One region of the Mesorhizobium sp. M0816 genome, then DNA from elsewhere that is predicted to be linked to it. Evidence: predicted binding sites of a transcription regulator. Region 1 holds the regulator's gene; each other region holds the start of a gene.
What was found. The regulator PhoB, encoded in region 1, activates phosphate uptake and scavenging genes when phosphate is short. The targets are predictions, from matches to a motif close to TGTCATNNANCTGTCAT.
Positions count from the first base shown of each region.

Region 2: a site for PhoB is predicted at 3,192-3,208, ahead of NKI17_RS24830 (RNA degradosome polyphosphate kinase). Genes of this name have one in related genera too.
Region 3: a site for PhoB is predicted at 2,193-2,209, ahead of ppk2 (polyphosphate kinase 2). Genes of this name have one in related genera too.
Region 4: a site for PhoB is predicted at 1,783-1,799, ahead of NKI17_RS04545 (PhoX family protein). Genes of this name have one in related genera too.

Region 1 covers NZ_JAMYOT010000008.1:38,825-43,404, reverse strand. Annotated here, with positions in the region: gene pstB (phosphate ABC transporter ATP-binding protein PstB) at 1-492, shown strand, start outside; gene phoU (phosphate signaling complex protein PhoU) at 525-1,232, shown strand; gene phoB (phosphate regulon transcriptional regulator PhoB) at 1,249-1,938, shown strand; gene NKI17_RS14115 (ROK family protein) at 1,948-3,192, opposite strand; gene xylF (D-xylose ABC transporter substrate-binding protein) at 3,479-4,519, shown strand.
Region 2 covers NZ_JAMYOT010000018.1:59,695-64,274, reverse strand. Annotated here, with positions in the region: gene ppx (exopolyphosphatase) at 1-918, opposite strand, end outside; gene NKI17_RS24830 (RNA degradosome polyphosphate kinase) at 918-3,119, opposite strand; gene NKI17_RS24825 (zinc-finger domain-containing protein) at 3,269-3,514, shown strand; gene NKI17_RS24820 (FAD-dependent monooxygenase) at 3,534-4,580, shown strand, end outside.
Region 3 covers NZ_JAMYOT010000017.1:58,015-62,594, reverse strand. Annotated here, with positions in the region: gene NKI17_RS24190 (GntR family transcriptional regulator) at 1-314, shown strand, start outside; gene NKI17_RS24185 (DUF982 domain-containing protein) at 411-668, shown strand; gene NKI17_RS24180 (hypothetical protein) at 720-878, opposite strand; gene NKI17_RS24175 (aldo/keto reductase) at 992-2,035, opposite strand; gene ppk2 (polyphosphate kinase 2) at 2,316-3,236, shown strand; gene NKI17_RS24165 (dihydrofolate reductase family protein) at 3,286-3,933, opposite strand; gene hemB (porphobilinogen synthase) at 4,334-4,580, opposite strand, start outside.
Region 4 covers NZ_JAMYOT010000003.1:35,507-40,086, forward strand. Annotated here, with positions in the region: gene NKI17_RS04525 (SMP-30/gluconolactonase/LRE family protein) at 1-89, shown strand, start outside; partial or broken gene NKI17_RS04530 (sodium-independent anion transporter) at 126-350, opposite strand; gene NKI17_RS04535 (phosphatase PAP2 family protein) at 610-1,311, opposite strand; gene NKI17_RS04540 (hypothetical protein) at 1,326-1,664, opposite strand; gene NKI17_RS04545 (PhoX family protein) at 1,868-3,859, shown strand; gene NKI17_RS04550 (GNAT family N-acetyltransferase) at 3,961-4,580, opposite strand, start outside.

The DNA.
Region 1 (4,580 bases):
ATGGTGTTCCAGAAGCCGACGCCGTTCCCGATGTCGATCTACGAGAACATCGCCTTCGGCGTCAGGCTCTACGAGAACCTCGGCAAGTCCGAGATGGACGGCCGCGTCGAACAGGCGTTGAAGCGCGCCGCGCTGTGGAGCGAGGTCAAGGACAAGCTCAACGCCAGCGGCTTGAGCCTATCTGGCGGCCAGCAGCAGCGGCTCTGTATCGCCCGCACCGTGGCCGTGAAGCCGGAAGTCATTCTGCTCGACGAACCGGCTTCGGCCCTCGACCCGCTGTCGACTGCCAAGATCGAGGAACTGATCGACGAATTGCAAGCCGACTACACGATCGTCATCGTCACCCACAACATGCAGCAGGCGGCGCGCGTGTCGCGCCAGACCGCCTTCATGTATCTGGGTGAACTGGTCGAGTTCGACCGGACCGAGAAGATCTTCACGTCGCCCCGCGAGAAGCGCACGCAGGACTACATCACTGGCCGCTTCGGCTGAGCCGTTCCGATCATGCATATGAGGACAGGACCATGGGCGAACACACAGTCGCTTCTTTCGACGAGGATCTCGAGCAGATCAGCAAGCTGATCCGCGACATGGCCGACCTCGCCGGTTCGATGGTCGGCGGGGCGACCAAGGCCCTGTTGAATTCCGACAACGTGCTGGCGCAACGCGTCGTTTCCGACGACGCCATCATGGATGCGCGTCAACGCGAACTGGACGACCGCGCCATAACCCTGATCGCCAAACGCCAGCCGATGGCCCACGATCTTCGCCATGTGGTCGGAGCGATCCGCATGGCGGGCGACCTCGAACGCATCGGCGATCTTGCCAAGAATATCGCCAAGCGCGTGAGTGCGGTCGGCCTCAGCGCCACGCCGCGGGACCTGTCGCATTCCATCGACGCGATGGCGCAGCTGGTTCTCATCCAGGTGCAGGGTGTCATCGAGGAATATGCTGCAGGCGATGCGGCCGCGTTGGCCAAGCTGCGTGCCGCCGACGAGCGCATCGACGTCAAATACACGTCCGTGTTCCGCGAGCTCTTGACCTACATGATGGAAGATCCGCGCAACATCACCGCTTGCACGCACCTGCTGTTCTGCGCCAAGAATCTGGAGCGGATCGGCGACCATGTCACCAACATCGCCGAAAATGCGTATTATGTGCTGACCGGCGAGCAATTGCCGGTCAATCGTCCGAAGCAGGACGAAACGACAATGTCCGCACCGGTGACATGATGGGGGTGCCCAGCCGATGATCGCACCACGCATAATGGTGGTGGAGGACGAGGAGCCGTTGGGTGTGCTGCTCCGCTACAATCTCGAATCCGAAGGCTACCAGGTCGAGGTGGTGACACGCGGCGACGAAGCCGAGATCCGTTTGCAGGAGAATGTGCCCGACCTTTTGGTGCTCGACTGGATGATACCAGCGGTTTCCGGCATCGAGCTCTGTCGTCGGTTGCGGGTGCGCCCCGAAACCGAGCGGCTGCCGATCATCATGCTGACCGCGCGCGGCGAGGAGAGCGACCGGGTGCGCGGTCTTTCGACCGGCGCCGACGACTATCTGGTCAAACCGTTTTCGACACCGGAATTCATGGCCAGGGTCAAGGCGCTGCTGCGGCGCGCCAAGCCGGAAGTGCTGTCCAGCGTGCTGAAGGTAGGCGACATCGTGCTCGATCGCGAATCGCACAGGGTCTATCGCAAGAAGAGCGAAATCAGGCTCGGGCCGACCGAATTCCGGCTGCTCGAGTTCATGATGCGGCATCCGGGCCGTGTCTTCTCGCGCAGCCAGTTACTCGATAATGTCTGGGGCGAGACAATCTACATCGACGAACGCACCGTCGACGTGCATGTCGGGCGGCTGCGCAAAGCCGTCAACAACGGCCGGATGCCGGATGTCATCCGCACCATCCGCGGTGCCGGCTATGCGATCAGGGAAGATTGACCCGCCTGGTCAGGCTACGTTCTTTCTGACGCTGGGCCTCATTTGCGCGCCCGGCGCGAAAATCTCCTGGTCGACGAAGCTTAACGCCCGCATCGCGCAGCCTTCGCGGATCAGTGGCAATTCGTTCGGCTCTGTATCGAAGGAGATCGAGCCTGAATGCTGGCCGCCGGCGGTCTGGGCGATTGCCTTCCGCATGGCCGGCTCGATCAGATCGAAGGCGGCGGCACTGGCGCCGACCATCGCGACCGGTGCCGGATCGATCAGCGCGAACAGCGAGCCGAGACCGAAACCCAGCGCTTCGCCGGCCTTGCGGTAGGCCTCGCGTTCCGGCCCATCTTTCTCGCGCGCCCGGGCCGCCAGTGCTCGCATGTCGGCGTCGCTGACGTCGGCGACCGGCTCGCTGTCTTCGCTCATCTGCCTGGCGTTGCGCCAGATGGCGTAGTTGCCGGCATAGGCCTCGATGCAGCCGCGCCGCCCGCAACGGCAGAGCGCGCCGCCCGGACGATGGATCATGTGGCCAAATTCGCCGCCCGAGGAATGCGTCCCGGTGAACAGTTCGCCCTTCAGCACCAGCCCCATGCCGATGCCATGCGAAAGCAGGATGGCGATGAAGTCGTCGCGATAGCGATCCGGATTGCGCCAGCGCAAAGCCACCGCCATCATGTTGCAGTCGTTCTCCACCGTTGCCGGGATGCCGAATTCGTCCTCCAGCATGTCGGCAAAGGCGATGTCGGTCTGCGGCGTGATCGGCGACCACAGCATGGCGCGTGCAGGGGAGTCGGTAATGCCCTGAATCGCCAGGGCGATGCGGGCGACACTGCGGACGTCAAGGTCTGGATCCTGCAGCCGGCGCCGGACGATGGCCATGCATTCACGGATCAGCTCGTCGCGCGGCATGGTCAGCGTGTCCAGCCGGCGCTGTTCCTCGGCGACCACCTGTCCCGTATAGTCGATAATGGCGGCCGACAGGAAATTCAGCGACAACACCACGGTCAGCACCGCCGCCGCTTCCGGGTTGAGGGCGAGGCCGACCTGCGGACGACCGCGTTTCAACGAAACGGGCTCACTTGCCTTGCTCTCGGCGAGGATGCCTTCCCGTATCAGGTCGGAAGAGATCGCCGATATGGTCGAATGACTGAGGCCGGTGGTAGCTGCGATCTCAGTACGCGATGGCTGGCCGGCCCGGCGCACCGCCGAGATCACCATCGCCCGGTTGCGCCGGCGCAAATCGTCATGGCGGATTCCGACCGACATTGTTTTGCTTTCCTCCCGGTTGCCGCGGCCGCTCATGAACCGGAAGCCGTCGGTAATGTCCGACAAATAGTGTCGAATGCAGGCAAATAGTGTCAGATGCAGGTGGCGCTGTCATCGTTTATTCCGACGCTCGAAAAAACTCGCAGAGTCATCAAAATCCATCAGAATCGATGTTGACAGCAGCCGGAGATCGGGCCAGTATTTTTTCGAGGCTCGAAAAAATTAGAGCTTCTAAGCTGGTCTTTGAGCCAATTGGTCACGCCGTACGCGGCGCAGGGAGGATATGATGAAGAAATTCACGACCGCCATTCTGGCGGGTGTCGCCATGACGCTGGCGCTGGCGTCGGTGGCGCAGGCTAAAGACAAGGTCATCGGCGTTTCCTGGTCGAACTTCCAGGAAGAGCGCTGGAAGACAGACGAGGCCGCAATGAAGGCGGCCATCGAGGCCGCAGGCGACAAGTATATTTCCGCCGACGCACAGTCCAACCCCGGCAAGCAGCTCACCGACGTCGAGAGCCTGATCTCGCAGGGCGCCAACGCACTGATCATCCTGGCGCAGGACGCCTCGGCCATCGGGCCGGCCGTGCAGAAGGCACTGGACGAAGGCATCCCGGTCGTCGGCTATGACCGGCTGATCGAGAACAAGGACGTGTTCTATCTGACCTTCGACAACAAGGAAGTCGGCCGCATGCAGGCCCGCGAAGTCTTCAAGGTGAAGCCGGAAGGCAACTACGTCTTCATCAAGGGTTCGGGTTCCGATCCGAATGCCGATTTCCTGTTTGCCGGTTCGATGGAGGTGCTGAAGGAGGCCATCGACGGCGGCAAGATCAAGAATGTCGGCGAGGCCTATACCGACGGCTGGCTGCCGGCCAACGCTCAGAAGAACATGGAACAGTTCCTGACCGCCAACGACAACAAGGTCGATGCCGTGGTCGCCGCTAATGACGGCACTGCCGGCGGCGTCGTCGCCGCGCTGACGGCGCAAGGGCTGGCCGGATCGGTTCCGGTTTCGGGCCAGGACGGCGACCACGCCGCGCTGAACCGCATCGCGCTCGGCACCCAGACCGTGTCGGTGTGGAAGGATGCGCGCGAGCTCGGCAAGAATGCCGCCGAGATCGCCTCGCAACTGGCCGACGGCAAGCAGATGACCGACATTGCCGGCGTGAAGGATTTCACCACGCCCGGCGGCAATACCGTCAAGTCGCTGTTCCTGACCCCGGTCGCCATCACCAAGGACAACCTCAACGTCGTCATCGACGCCGGCTGGATCAAGAAAGAAGAGGTCTGCGCCGGCGTGACGGCTGGCGCTGTTGCAGTCTGCAACTGAGCCGACGTTTCCGAGAAGTCCGAACGCCGCGGCCGCTCGCCGCGGCGTTTTTTCAACAAGA
Region 2 (4,580 bases), on a different contig from region 1:
GTCGAGCAGCGAGTAGAGAAAGCCCTCGCGCACGCCCAGCGCCGAGACGATGATCTTCGACGGCTGCATCGCCGCCATGATCTCCTGCAGCACGATGGCGCCATAGGGCAGCAGCGAGCGGCGGTTCTTGGAAATGCCCTCGATGCCCTTGATCTTATCGATCTCTGCTTTCGCGACCTGCCGGAGGAAGTTCGCGGCGCTTTCGATGCCGATCTCGTAATGATGCATGACGCCGAGCGGGTAGTTGGTCATTTCCATGTGCAGTCGGGCGAGGTTTCGCCAGGTGCCGCCAACCGTGTAGAAGGCCCTGCCCTGCCCGGCTTTCAGCAATTTCGCCCGCGCCAGTTGCTCGCGCGTGATCTTTGCCGCCTGGGTCAGCGAGTTCTTCGCCATGTCCTGCAGGCGCAGGCCGCCCAACGGCAGCGTGATGCCGTCACCGATCGTCTCACCGTCGATGTCGATCAGTTCGAGGCTGCCGCCGCCAAGATCGCCGGCGATGCCGTTGGCCGGATGGAAACCGGAGATGACGCCGAGCGCCGAATAATGGGCTTCCTCGCGGCCGCTCAGCACCTGGATCTCGGTCTTGAGCACATCCTCGGCGCGGTGGATGAAGTCGGGGCCGTTGACGGCCTCGCGAGCGGCGGCGGTCGCCAGCACATATATGCGCTCGGCGCCGGCCTGGTCGGAGAGCGCGCGGAAGCGGCGGAACTCTTCCATCGAGCGCGTCACCGCCTCGGGATCGAGTTTTCCGGTCGAAACGATGCCGCGGCCGAGGCCGGCCAGCATCTTTTCGTTGAACAGCAAGGTCGGCGAACGCGCCAGCCCCTCATAGATGACAAGACGGATCGAGTTCGATCCGATATCGATGATGGACAGCGGTCGGCGGTCCTGAAGCCGGCCCTGGGACGCTGAAATCATCAGCCCGTCGCTGCGTTCTGTTTCTTGCGGCGCTTGAACTGCGCGATGCGCTTGGGCGCATGCGACTTCAACGCATCGCCCCGTCCGGACAGGCTCGGATTGGTCATGAAATATTCCTGCGCGTTGAACGGTTCCTCGCCCTCCTCCAGCACAACGCGCCGGGAGGTTCCGTCAGCCAATACGTCGAAACTTTGCTGGTTGTCCATGATGTTGCCGAGCATGATCTGGCCGAGCACCTGTTCGTGCACAGTTGGATTGGTGATCGGCACCATGGTCTCGACACGGCGGTCGAGATTGCGCGGCATCAGATCGGCCGAGGAGATGTAGACGATCGCCCCGTCCGATGGCAGGCCGTGGCCGTTGCCGAAGCAATAGATGCGGCTGTGCTCGAGGAAACGGCCGACGATCGACTTCACCCTAATGTTCTCCGATAGGCCGGGCACCTGCGGCCTCAGGCAGCAGATGCCGCGCACGACGAGATCGATCTCGACGCCGGCGCGGCTGGCATCGTAGAGCGCGTCAATGACGATCGGGTCGACCAAGGCGTTCATCTTCATCCAGATGCGGGCCGGCCTGCCCTCCAGCGCGTGGCTGATCTCATCGGAAATGTGCTTGAGGATGCGGTCGCGCAACGTGAACGGCGATATGGCCAGCCGCATCTGCTCGGCCGGCTCGGCATAGCCGGTGATGAAGTTGAACAGCTGGGCGACATCGCGCGCGATCGTCGGGGCGGTGGTGAAGAAGGACAGGTCGGTGTAGATGCGCGCGGTGACCGGGTGGTAGTTGCCGGTGCCGAGATGCACGTAATTGCGCAGCCTGCCATCCTCGCGGCGCACGACCAGCGACATTTTCGAATGGGTCTTCAGTTCGAGGAAGCCGAAGACGACCTGGACGCCGGCTCGCTCGAGGTCGCGGGCCCAGCGGATGTTGGCTTCTTCGTCGAAACGCGCCTTGAGCTCGACCAGCGCGGTCACCGACTTGCCGGCCTCGGCGGCGTCGACCAAAGCGCGTACGATCGGGCTGTCGTTGGAGGTGCGATAGAGCGTCTGCTTGATCGCTACCACTTCCGGATCGGCCATCGCCTGACGCAGGAACTGCACCACCACGTCGAAGGATTCGTAGGGGTGGTGGACGATGATGTCCTTCTCGCGGATCGCCGCAAAACAATCGCCGCCATGCTCGCGGATGCGCTCGGGAAAACGCGGGTTATAGGGCGTGAACTTCAGATCGTCGCGGGCGACGGCGACGATCTCCGAAATCTGGCTGAGCGCCAGCGGACCGGTGAGCACGCTGATCCGGCTTGCCGAGACACCAAGCTCGCCGGCGACGAAGTCGCGCAACTCGGGCGGCATCAGCCTGTCGAACTCGATCCGGATGACCGAACCGCGGCGGCGGCGCTTCAGCGCCGTCTCGAACAGGCGCACCAGATCCTCTGATTCTTCCTCGACCTCGATATCGCTATCGCGGATGATGCGGAACGTGCCGGAGCCCTTGACCTCATAGCCTGGGAACAGCTTGCCGATATAAAGACCGACCGCCTCCTCGAGCGGGATGAAGCGGACATGGCGCTTGCGATCCGGCAAACGGATGAAGCGCCTCAGCGCCACCGGCAGGCGCAGAAGCGCGCTCATTTCCTCGCCGTTCTTGCGATGGCGCAATTGCAGCGCCATCGAGAAACCGAGATTGGGAATGAACGGGAACGGATGCGCCGGATCGATCGACAACGGTGTCAGCACCGGAAATACCTGCTCCTGGAAATGGTCCTCCAGCCAGGCCTTCTCGTCCTTGCTCAGCGCCTCGCGAGTGATGCTTTCAATGCCTTCCTTGTCGAGGAGCAGCATCAGCGCCGAAAGGCTGTTCTGCTGGTCCTCCTGCAGGCGCTCGACCTCGCGTAGCAATTGTTCAAGCTGCTGCTCGGGCGTGCGTCCGTCCGGGCTCTTCAGCACGATGCCCTCGCGCACCTGGCCGGCAAGACCCGCAACGCGGACCATGAAGAACTCGTCGAGGTTGGCGGCCGATATCGACAGGAAGCGAACACGCTCGAGCAGCGGATGATTGGCGTTCAGCGACTCTTCGAGCACGCGCCGGTTGAATTGCAGCCAGGAAAACTCGCGGTTGACGAAGCGGTCGGGATTGCCGCCTTCGCGGCTCGCCGCCTCGACGGTGATGAATTCGTTCTGCACCGGCTTCAGTTCGTTCATGGTTTCCGCTCTTCCCACACCGTTCGACGACCATAGCCTTAACCGGCTTAACTTATCCTCTGACAGGCTTTTGCGACAGTTTCATTTCATCGATCTTGCAAAGAGACGGGTTATGATCCAGATGCAATCGACAAGATCAGGAGACGACGATGGCAGGCGGTTCCATTCCCCATTTCCAGAACGATGCGGGCTATCCGGCAATCGACATCGGCGTCAAGGAATTCATGTGCACCGGCGCCAATCCGCCTTTCGACCACCCCCATGTATTTCTCGATATGGGCGACGACAATGAAAAGGTCTGCCCCTATTGCTCGACGCTCTATCGCTATTCGCCGAAGCTGAAGGCGTTGGAAACGCAGCCGCCGGGCTGCCTCTATCTCGACCAGGCCGCCTGATTCTTCCGCGACAAGCCTGATGCAGGAAACGCAGTCCCGGCAGGTGGTCATCGCCGGGGCGGGCGTCGCCGGGCTGACCGCGGCACTGGCCTTCGCCGAGCGCGGCTATCGGATAAAACTGTTCGAACAGGCGCAGCACCTCGAGGCTGCCGGCGCCGGTATCCAGCTTTCGCCCAACGCGACGCGCATCCTACGGCAGCTCGGCGTACTCGATCGGCTGTTGCCGACGGCGGTGCGGCCGGAGGCGGTCGTGCTCAAGGATGCCGCCACGCTGCGCAAGCTGGCGCGCGTACCGCTTGGCCAGGCGGCCGAAACGCGCTGGGGAGCGCCCTATCTCGTTGCCCACCGCGCGGATCTGCAGTCAGCGCTGATGCAGCGAGTTTCGGAGCAGCCCGGTATCGATCTGATCGCCGGCGCGCGGGTGACCGACATCGCAGCCGGATCGAAAGGTGTTACCGTCACTGCATCGGCTGATGGCGCCACGGTCGAGGCTGGCTGTCTGCTGATCGGCGCCGATGGCGTCTGGTCGTCGGTGCGAGAAACGCTTGCCCGCAACGCAGCCGATTTCCGGAGAAGCCGGTTTTCGGGCGAGCTTGCCTGGCGCGCCACGGTGGCCGCCGACAGCCCCGCCGGACAAACCTTTGCAGCGATCGGTGCGCCCGATTGCGTTACTGCATTCCTCTATCCCGGCTTCCATATGGTCGCCTATCCGGTCAGTCGTGGCACTGCCTTCAACCTCGCCGCCTTCACTGGGGGCGAGCGCATCGCCGAGGGCTGGTCGGGGCATGCCAACCCCGCCAGCCTCGCCAGCGCCATGCGCGGTACCGCGCCGGCGCTGGTCCGTCTGGCGAGCGAGGCGGCGCCGTGGATGGCATGGCCGATCCACACCGTCGAGCAGCGGCGATGGACGACGCCGGAAGGCATCGCGCTGATCGGCGATGCGGCGCACGCGATGACGCCGTTTGCCGCACAGGGCGCGGCGATGGCGATCGAGGACGCGGCGACGCTTGCCGGCTTCGTTGCGGCCTCCACAGCCGATCTTGAGGGGGCGCTTGCCGCCTGGGAA
Region 3 (4,580 bases), on a different contig from region 1:
AATGGCATCGCGTCGGCAGGGATTTTCATATCGAGCTGGCACGTCTATCCGGCAACGAGTTCCTGTTCAGAGCGGTTCGCGATGCGATGACGCGCCTGTCGCGCGCCCGCTGGCTCGAGGTTCGCGACGAGGCAGCGCTTGGCCGTGCCTGGGCCGAACACCATGCCATTCTGTCGGCGGTGCGGGCCGGCGATGCCGATAGCGCCGCCCGCCTGCTTTCGGCCCATATCATCGGCAGCCGCGACCGGCTGGTGACCTCGCTGCGCAACGACCGGCGCGGCCTGCGCGCCCGGGGATTTGCGGTCGTCGCTTGAGTGAGGATCGGCTGCCATTGATCACGAAAAGAGCAGATGAGCGAAGAATGCTACTTTCGGTCTCGCTTCGCAAATGCCGATGGCGTAAGAGCAGCGATGGAAAACAACCGATTTGACACACCCGTGACCGTCAAGGGCGCGGCGGGAAGCAATCAGCTCTTGCGTACGGCCCGCGAGGCTTCCGACTACCTCCTCAACAATTGGCCCGGCAAGCGCAGCCCCAAGCACCGCGAAGCGTTGCAAGCCTGTCATGATGCGCTGGCCGGCGACAAGCCGGCCATGAACGCAAGACGGGCCTTCATTGCCGCCGCTCGTGAAGTGAACGTCTTCGTCAGCGACAAGGCGCCCGCCTGAGGCATAGCGGGATTTGACCGAGGCGCGGACCGCCTGACAGGCCGGGCGTCATCACTCGGCCGTTTCGGTTTTGGTTTGGGACTCTCTCTCGCCCTCGGGCTTCGATCGCTCCTTGGCTGCGACCTTGGCAGCCTGCTTTTCCGCCTTCTTGGCAGCCTTCTGCCGGTCGCGTTCCTTGCGTTCCTGACCGTAGTTCGGTGCTCGTGCCATATCGTTTCCTTTCATTGTGCTTGGCCTTTGCCTAGGAGCATTGGACCGCAAACACAACAGCGCAAGGCACGATCGGGCTCCATATCTCCGCGCAGTCCGGAGAGCCCGGCTTTTCAGGCGCCGTCGCGGTCGAGGACGAGATCGGCCGGACCGAACCGGTCCTTTGCGGTGAACTGCTGGTGCCAGTAGGGATAGAGCACGGGCGGCCTGCTGACCGCATCGAGGCGTGTGCGCTCCTCATCGCCAAGCACCAGGCTTGCAGCGGCGATATTGTCTTTGAAATGCGCTTCGGTTCGTCCGCCGATCACCAATGAGCTGACGGCGGGCCGGCCGAGTAGCCAGGCAAGCGCCACCTGCGCTGCCGACACGCCGTGGTTCTTGCCGATATCGATCAGCACGTCGACGATCCGCCACAGCCGGTCCTCGTCGCGGATCGGCGGTTCCGACCAGCCGCTGAGCTGGCGGGCGGTCGGCTGGTCACGGTGGTATTTGCCGGACAGCAACCCGCCGGCAAGCGGGCTCCAGACCAGCACGCCGAGCCCCTGGTCGACCGAGATCGGCAACAATTCATACTCGGCCTCGCGCGCTTCCAGCGTGTAGTGGATCTGCTGGGTGACGAAGCGCGGCTGGTGATGATGATCGCTGATGCCAAGCCCCTTCATCACCTGCCAGCCGGAATAATTGGAACAGCCGACATAGCGGACCTTGCCCTGCGCGACCAGCGTGTCGAGCGCGGCGATGGTTTCCTCGAGCGGTGTCAGGCCATCCCACTCGTGCAGGAAATAGATGTCGATGACATCCGTCCTGAGCCGCTTAAGGCTCCTTTCGCATTCGCGGACCAAATGGTAGCGCGACAGGCCTTCATCATTGGGGCCTTTGCCGATCCGCATGCGCGCCTTGGAGGCGATCAACACGTCGCCCTTGCGCTTGCCGCCGAGCGCCTCGCCGATGATCTCTTCCGACACCCCGTTCGAATAGACGTTGGCGGTGTCGATGACATTGACGCCGGCATCGATGCAAAGGTCGATCATCCGACGCGCCTCGTCGAGGTCGGTCTTGCCAACCGCCGAAAACGCGCCGCCGCCGCCGAATGTCATGGTGCCCATTGTCAGGGTCGAAACCTTCAGCCCGGAACGGCCGAGAGTGCGGTATTCCATGTCGTATCCTCACGATTTATCGGGAAAGGGCGTTGCAAACGACAGCCCCTCAGTGAACCGGGCATTTGTAGGATAATTCGTTCCGCTTGTCGCCCGCCCCGCAGGGCAAGCTCGATCACATCTTGCGGATTGAACGCATAGCCAGCGCAGTAGTGGCTGCAATAAAACCGTCATTGCCGGCCTATACTAACATCGGTCCAGCGCTTCGATTTCCGGCCGCCGGGCCGGGCGGCAGAGCGCCTGACAGCGGCCGGCAAGGCCTGTAAGCGGAGCAGCGCAAATGACCGAGATAAAACAGAATTCCCCGGCCAGGGACTGGCTGGAAGCGGAACTCGCCGACACGCTCGACGAAGATTATGAGCTGGAAATCTCGGAGCCGGTGCTGTCGATGGAGATCGCCAAGATCTACAAGAATGCACATCCGCCATCGATCGACCGCCTGCAGTATTTTCGCGATCTCATCACGCTGCAATCCGAATTGATCAAGCTGCAATCCTGGGTCGCCTATCACAAGAAGAAGCTCGTCGTGGTCTTCGAGGGCCGCGACTCGGCGGGCAAGGGTGGTGTTATCAAGCGCATCACCCAGAGGCTTAATCCGCGCATCTGCCGCGTCGCAGCACTTCCGGCGCCGACCGAGCGCGAGAAGTCGCAATGGTATTTCCAGCGCTACGTTCCGCATCTGCCGGCCGGCGGCGAGATCGTGCTGTTCGACCGCTCCTGGTACAACCGCTCCGGCGTCGAGCGGGTAATGGGCTTTGCCCAGCCGGATCAGGTCGAGGAGTTCTTCCGCGACGTTCCGGAATTCGAACGCATGCTGGTCCGCTCAGGCATTACGCTTGTCAAATACTGGTTTTCGATCACCGACGAGGAGCAGCAGATGCGCTTTTTGATGCGCATCCATGACCCGATGAAGCAATGGAAACTGTCGCCGATGGATCTCCAGTCGCGCGTGCGCTGGGAGCAGTACACCAAGGCCAAGGAAGAAACGTTCGCCCGCACCAATATTCCGGAAGCCCCGTGGTTCATCGTCGAGGGCAACGACAAGAAGCGGGCACGGCTGAACTGCATCGACCATCTGCTCAAGCAGATGCCCTATGAGGAGGTGCCGCACGAAGAGATCACACTGCCGGAGCGCGTCTTCAATCCCGAATACGAGCGCCAGGTACTGCCGCGCGAACTGTATGTGCCGGAGAAGTACTGACTAAAGCGGCGAGGAAGGCGGCGCCTCCATGGCGGCGCCCTGCAACAAGCTAGGTGCGCTCGATGATGACATGCGTGGCCTTCGGCGTCGCGACCTGCTCGCTGCAGCGATAGCCGAGCTTGGGCATGTCGATGCCGGCAAAAAGGCTCTCGCCGGCGCCTAGCAGGACCGGTGAGATCGCCAGATGCATTTCGTCGATGAGCTTTTCCTTGAGATATTGCCGGATCGTAGAAACGCCACCGCCCAGCCGTACATCCTTGCCGTCAACCACTGCTTTCGCCTTCTCCAGCGCTGAGTGGATGCCGTCGGTCACGAAATAGAAGGTCGTGCCGCCCTCCATGACAATGGGATCACGTGGATGGTGCGTGAGCACGAAGACCGGCACATGGTAGGGCGGGTTGTCACCCCACCAGCCTTTCCAGCTGTCATCCGGCCATTCGCCGCGGATCGGCCCAAACATGTTGCGGCCCAGGATCCACGCGCCGATATTTTTGAAGCTGCGCGCGGCGAACGCCTCGTCAGTGTCCGTGGTCCCGCCATCCTTGCCGAGGACCATCTTGCGGAAGGTGCGGGTGCCGAACATCCATTCGTGCAGGGCTTCCCCGCCAACACCCAGCGGGTTCTTCAGGTCTTGGTCGGGACCGGCGCCGAAGCCGTCGATCGACAAGGTGAAAGCGCTGACGCGAAGTTTGGACATGAGAGCCTCCTCGATAACCAATTGTGAGATGCAAGCAGTTATCGGGGTAGCTTAACTGATTGCATTTTGCAAGCGGTATTTTGAATCGCCGGCGGGGCAATCGCTTCCAAATCATGTTGGAATAACTAATCTCAATGTCGGCGCCGCCCGTCATCCGCCTGCCGGCAGCTTCTCCCTGTATAGTGACGGGGAGAAGGGGCTGGCCGCAACGTCGATATTTTTGCAACGCTGGAGATTGGTGAAATCTTTTACGAACGCGTCTTTCTCCCTGCCACTTTACGGCGAGAAATGCCCGGCAGGGCAACGAGGGGCAGCGTAAACTTGAAGCGATGTCCTGCGGCGTTCCATGTCGCGCTTTGGACGAACGAACACTACTCGATGTAGACGCTACAAAGGCGCATCACCCCTTGAGCATCGCCGCCACTTCGGGCGCAAAGTAGGTGAGAATCCCGTCGCAGCCGGCGCGCTTGAAGGCGAGCAGCGATTCCAGCATCGCCTTTTCGCCATCGATCCAGCCATTGGCGGCGGCGGCCTTGATCATCGAATATTCGCCCGAGACCTGATAGGCGAAGGTCGGCATCTGCAACTCGTCCTTGAGCCGCCGGATGATGTCGAGATAGGGCAGGCCGGGCTTGACCATCAGCATG
Region 4 (4,580 bases), on a different contig from region 1:
GCAGCGCCGACATCGGCACCGACGGCAAGTCGACAATCTTCGTGCCGCTGATGAACGACGGCGAGATCGCGGCATTGGGCCTCGACTAAGCCAGCCATCGGCTCAGGCGGCGGGCGCGGCTTTCTTCAGCTGCGCCCGCGATCCTTGATCGAGGCGGCATAAGTCACCAGCGGCCGCTTGACGCCGTGGTTGATCAGCATGCGGCGTATCTGCGGCGAAGCGCCTGATATAATGAAGCGAACGCCGGCGCGGCTCGCCTTGTGGGCCGCACCCTCGATGACATTGGCCGCCGTTGAATCGAAGAACGGCACCGCCGAACAGTCGAGGATGAAGTTCCTGCGCTGGCGCGGTCGGCGACGTCTTCCTGCACCAAGGATTGATGGTCTGCCTCCAAACATGCAGCACTCTTTGCCAGCCGATGCGCTGTCATGCTACAAACCTCGGCATCGTTTGGCGGGACATCCACTGCGATCCCGATTTCACAGGCACGACTTCAAAAGGATGAGCGGGTGAAGATATTCAAAGCGTTGGCGACCTCGACAGCCTTGCTGTCGATGGTTTTCCTGCTGGCAGGCTGCGGTCATGGCCTGATCAACAGGCTGATTTGAGTCAGGTGCCGTCGGCCCGCCCAAGCCATCGCTGCAGGAACCGTGCCGCAAGCCAGCACAGCATCGCCCAGGCAAAGCCGGCGCACCAGCCGGCCAATACGTCGGACGGCCAGTGGACGCCGAGATAGATGCGGCTGATGCCGACCACCACCGTCGTCAGCACCGCCAGCCCGAGTACATAGATCTTCGTTGTCCGCCCGGGCAAAAACCGCGCCGCCATGCTGCCCAGCGTCAAATATGTCACCGCCGACAGCATGGCGTGGCCGCTCGGAAACGAAAGCGATGCCACATCGGCGAGATGCGAGACCAGATCAGGGCGCGGCCGGTCGATGTCGAATTTCAGCACGCTTGACAGGAGCTGGCCGCCCGCTACCGCGACGAACATGAGAAGCGCCGCGCCTGGCCTGCGGATAAGGAGCAGGTAGACGATCATTGCTGCCGTGATCACCACCAGTACGCTGGCGCTGCCGAGGCTGGTGATGTCGCGCATCGCCCCTTCCAGCCACGCCGGTCCGATCGGATTGTCGGGCTGCCCGGCCTTGCGGAAGGCAAGCAGGATTTCGGTGTCGAAGGCATGCGGCGTGGTGGCCCGCGCCAGCTCCATCAGCTCCTCGAACCCCCACAGCCCGCCGGCAATGACCAGCCCGGCCAGCAGAACCGGGAACTCCAGCCAGTTGCGCAGTCTGCTTGCAATCTTCTTCATCGGCCCGATCGCAGTTACAGCCTTTGCAGATAGGGCCCGAGCGTGATCAGCGCCACAGCTGCGATGGCAAGCACGATGCCGGTTGCCTGTAAGGCATTGACGCGCTCGCCGAAGAAGACCAGCGCCACCACATTCACCGACACCAGCTGGATCACCGCCGACAGGCTGAACGACACCGACATGCCGAATTCACGGATCAGCCTCAGCATGATCAGATTGCCCAGCGAATAGAGCGCCAACGTCAGCACAATCTTGCCGAGGCTCGGCGCCAGCCCCCACTGTTTTGCGGCCATCGCCGCCAGCAGGAAGATTACCGTCGAAACGCAGAGCTGCCCAAGTCCCCAGAAACTCACTTTTGTTCTCTCCCGATGTGTCCCTACGCGCCTGCCGCAGCTCTTGTTTCCGAAGCGCCGGTCGCGGTCAAGCGGGCCCGATGTTGGACACGAAATCGCAGATGGTAATTAGCCGGCATGTCATCAAACTGTGACCTGCCGGCGATACCGGATTGGCCAGGCAACACGCTCCAGCAATCCATCCAGCCAGAGGCAGGCCCACTATGACCGAACATCGCTCCCCTGACGCCCATTTCCGCACCAGCGTGCTCGAGGAAAATGATGGGCCAGGAGCCAATCCCACCAACAACCGCACCATGGGTGAGATCATCGCCGCGCGGTTCTCGCGCCGGGGCTTCCTCAAGGGCTCGCTTGCCGTCTCGGCCATAGCCGCTACCGTCAGCCCGCTGGCGCTGATCACCGCCGACAATGCCCGCGCCGCCGAAGGCTCCGCCTTCGCTTTTGACGAGCTCGAGGCCGGCATCGACGACAAGCATCACGTCGCACCCGGCTATGACGCCGATGTACTGCTGCGCTGGGGCGATCCGCTGTTCGCCGATTCGCCGGAATTCGATCCGACAAAACAGTCGGCGGAAGCCCAGGCCAGACAATTCGGCTACAACAACGACTATGTCGGCTATATCCCGATCGACGGCTCGGCCGAGCACGGCCTGCTGGTGGTCAACCACGAATACACCAATCCGCACCTGATGTTTCCGGGCCTCGTCACCATCGTCGACGGCAAGGCCAAGCAGGCGCCCCTCAGCAAGGAACAAGTCGACGTCGAGATGACGGCGCATGGCGGCACTATCGTCGAGATACGCAAGGTATCAGGCAAATGGCAGGTCGTTCGCGACGGCAAGCTCAACCGCCGCATCACCTCCAACACCGAGATCGCGCTCTCCGGCCCGGTCGCCGGCCACGACCGCGTCAAGACCAGCGCCGATCCGACCGGCACGAAGATCATCGGCACCATCAACAATTGCGCCGGCGGCGTCACGCCATGGGGCACCTATGTCATGGCCGAGGAGAACATCCACGGCTATTTCTCGGGCGAGCTGCCGCAGGGGCATAAGGAAGCCGCCAATTACAAGCGCCTCGGCATTCCCGAAGGTGCCTATGAATGGGCAGCGCATTACGACCGTTTCGACATCGGCAAGGAGCCGAACGAGCCGAACCGCTTCGGCTGGATCGTCGAGGTCGACGTCCAGGATCCGACTTCGGCGCCGAGGAAGCGCACCGCGATGGGGCGCTTCAAGCATGAGGGCGCCGAATCAATCGTCGCCAAGGATGGCCGTGTCGTCTTCTATCTCGGCGACGACGAGCGCTTCGACTATGTCTATAAGTTCGTCACCACAGGCAAGTTCGATCCGGACGACCGCGCCGCCAACATGGATTTGCTCGACGACGGCACCTTGCATGTCGCCAAGTTTGCCGACGACGGTTCGGTCGAGTGGCTGCCGATCGTCTTCGGCCAAGGGCCGCTGACGGCGGAGAACGGCTTTGCCAGCCAGGCCGACGTGCTGATCGAGACGCGCCGCGCCGCCGACCTGCTCGGCGCCACCAAGATGGACCGTCCGGAAGACATCCAGCCCAATGCCACCAACGGCAGGGTCTATGTCATGCTGACCAACAATTCGAAGCGCAAGGCCGACCAGGTCGACGCCGCCAACCCGCGTGCCGAAAATGCCTTTGGCCACATCATCGAGATCGTCGAGGACGGCGGTGATTTCACCGCGACAAAGGGCAGGTGGGAAATCCTGCTGAAATGCGGCGATCCCGCTGTGGCCGACGTCGGCGCCACCTTCTCGACCGCAACCACCGCCAATGGCTGGTTCGGCATGCCGGATAATTGCGCGGTCGATTCGGCCGGCCGCCTCTGGGTCGCCACCGACGGCCAAGGCCCGAAAGCCACCGGCCGCACCGATGGTCTGTGGGCTGTCGATACGGAGGGGACGGCACGGGCGACATCAAAGCTGTTCTTCCGCGTGCCGATCGGCGCCGAAATGTGCGGTCCCCTGTTTGCGCCGGACGACCAGACCGCCTTCGTTGCCGTCCAGCATCCGGGCGACGGCGGCGAGGACTGGGAGGCTTTCGGCCGTCCGTCCTACTATGAGGATTTGTCGACGCGCTGGCCCGACTTCAAGCCGGACATGCCGGTGCGCCCGGCGGTCGTTGCCATCACCAGGCAAGGCGGCGGCAAGATCGCGGTCTGACACGCAGCAAGGTCTTGCAGTCTCAAGGAAGGATTTCGGCCATACGAAATCCTTCCTTCCGATACGGGATGCATCCATGCTGCGCATCAGGCGCCGACTAATCATTCGCTGCGCTGAGCCACGGCGACATTCATTGTGCTTCGCAACCTGAAGCCGATGGACTCGTATAACGCTATGGCCGCGGCGTTGCTGGCATAGGCGTGGAGATAGGGAACTTCGCCGCGCGCCACTATCCGGTTTGCCACGAATAGGGACAGCAGCTTGCCCAGGCCACCGCCGCGAAATTCCGGATGTGAGCACACCCCGCTGAGTTCGGTATAGCCAGGTTGCTTCATGCGCTCGCCGGCCATTGCCGCAAGCCTGCCCTCGATTTTCACACCCCAAAAATCGCCCAGGCTCAAGGCTTCGAGCGTGAATGGGCCAGGCTTGGTGAGCAATGCCAGGGCGAGCATCTCAGCAGCATCGTCTCGGGTCAGACGATGCACGCGCGGGTCGGAGACGATCTGCAATGGCTGCTCGGCGATCATCTGAACCCCGGCTGCGGTCGAAGTCGCGGAAAGCCCGGTGGGCAGAGCAATCGCGTCCGCTTGAAGCAGGATCACACTCTCGCCCGGGGAGACAAGCTTTTCGAGCGCCCGCAGGCTTTCCGGGTCGTCCGCGCCAGTGGCGGCGAAAGGGACGATCGACGGCCGATATCGCATGGCGAGGTTGTCACCCTCCG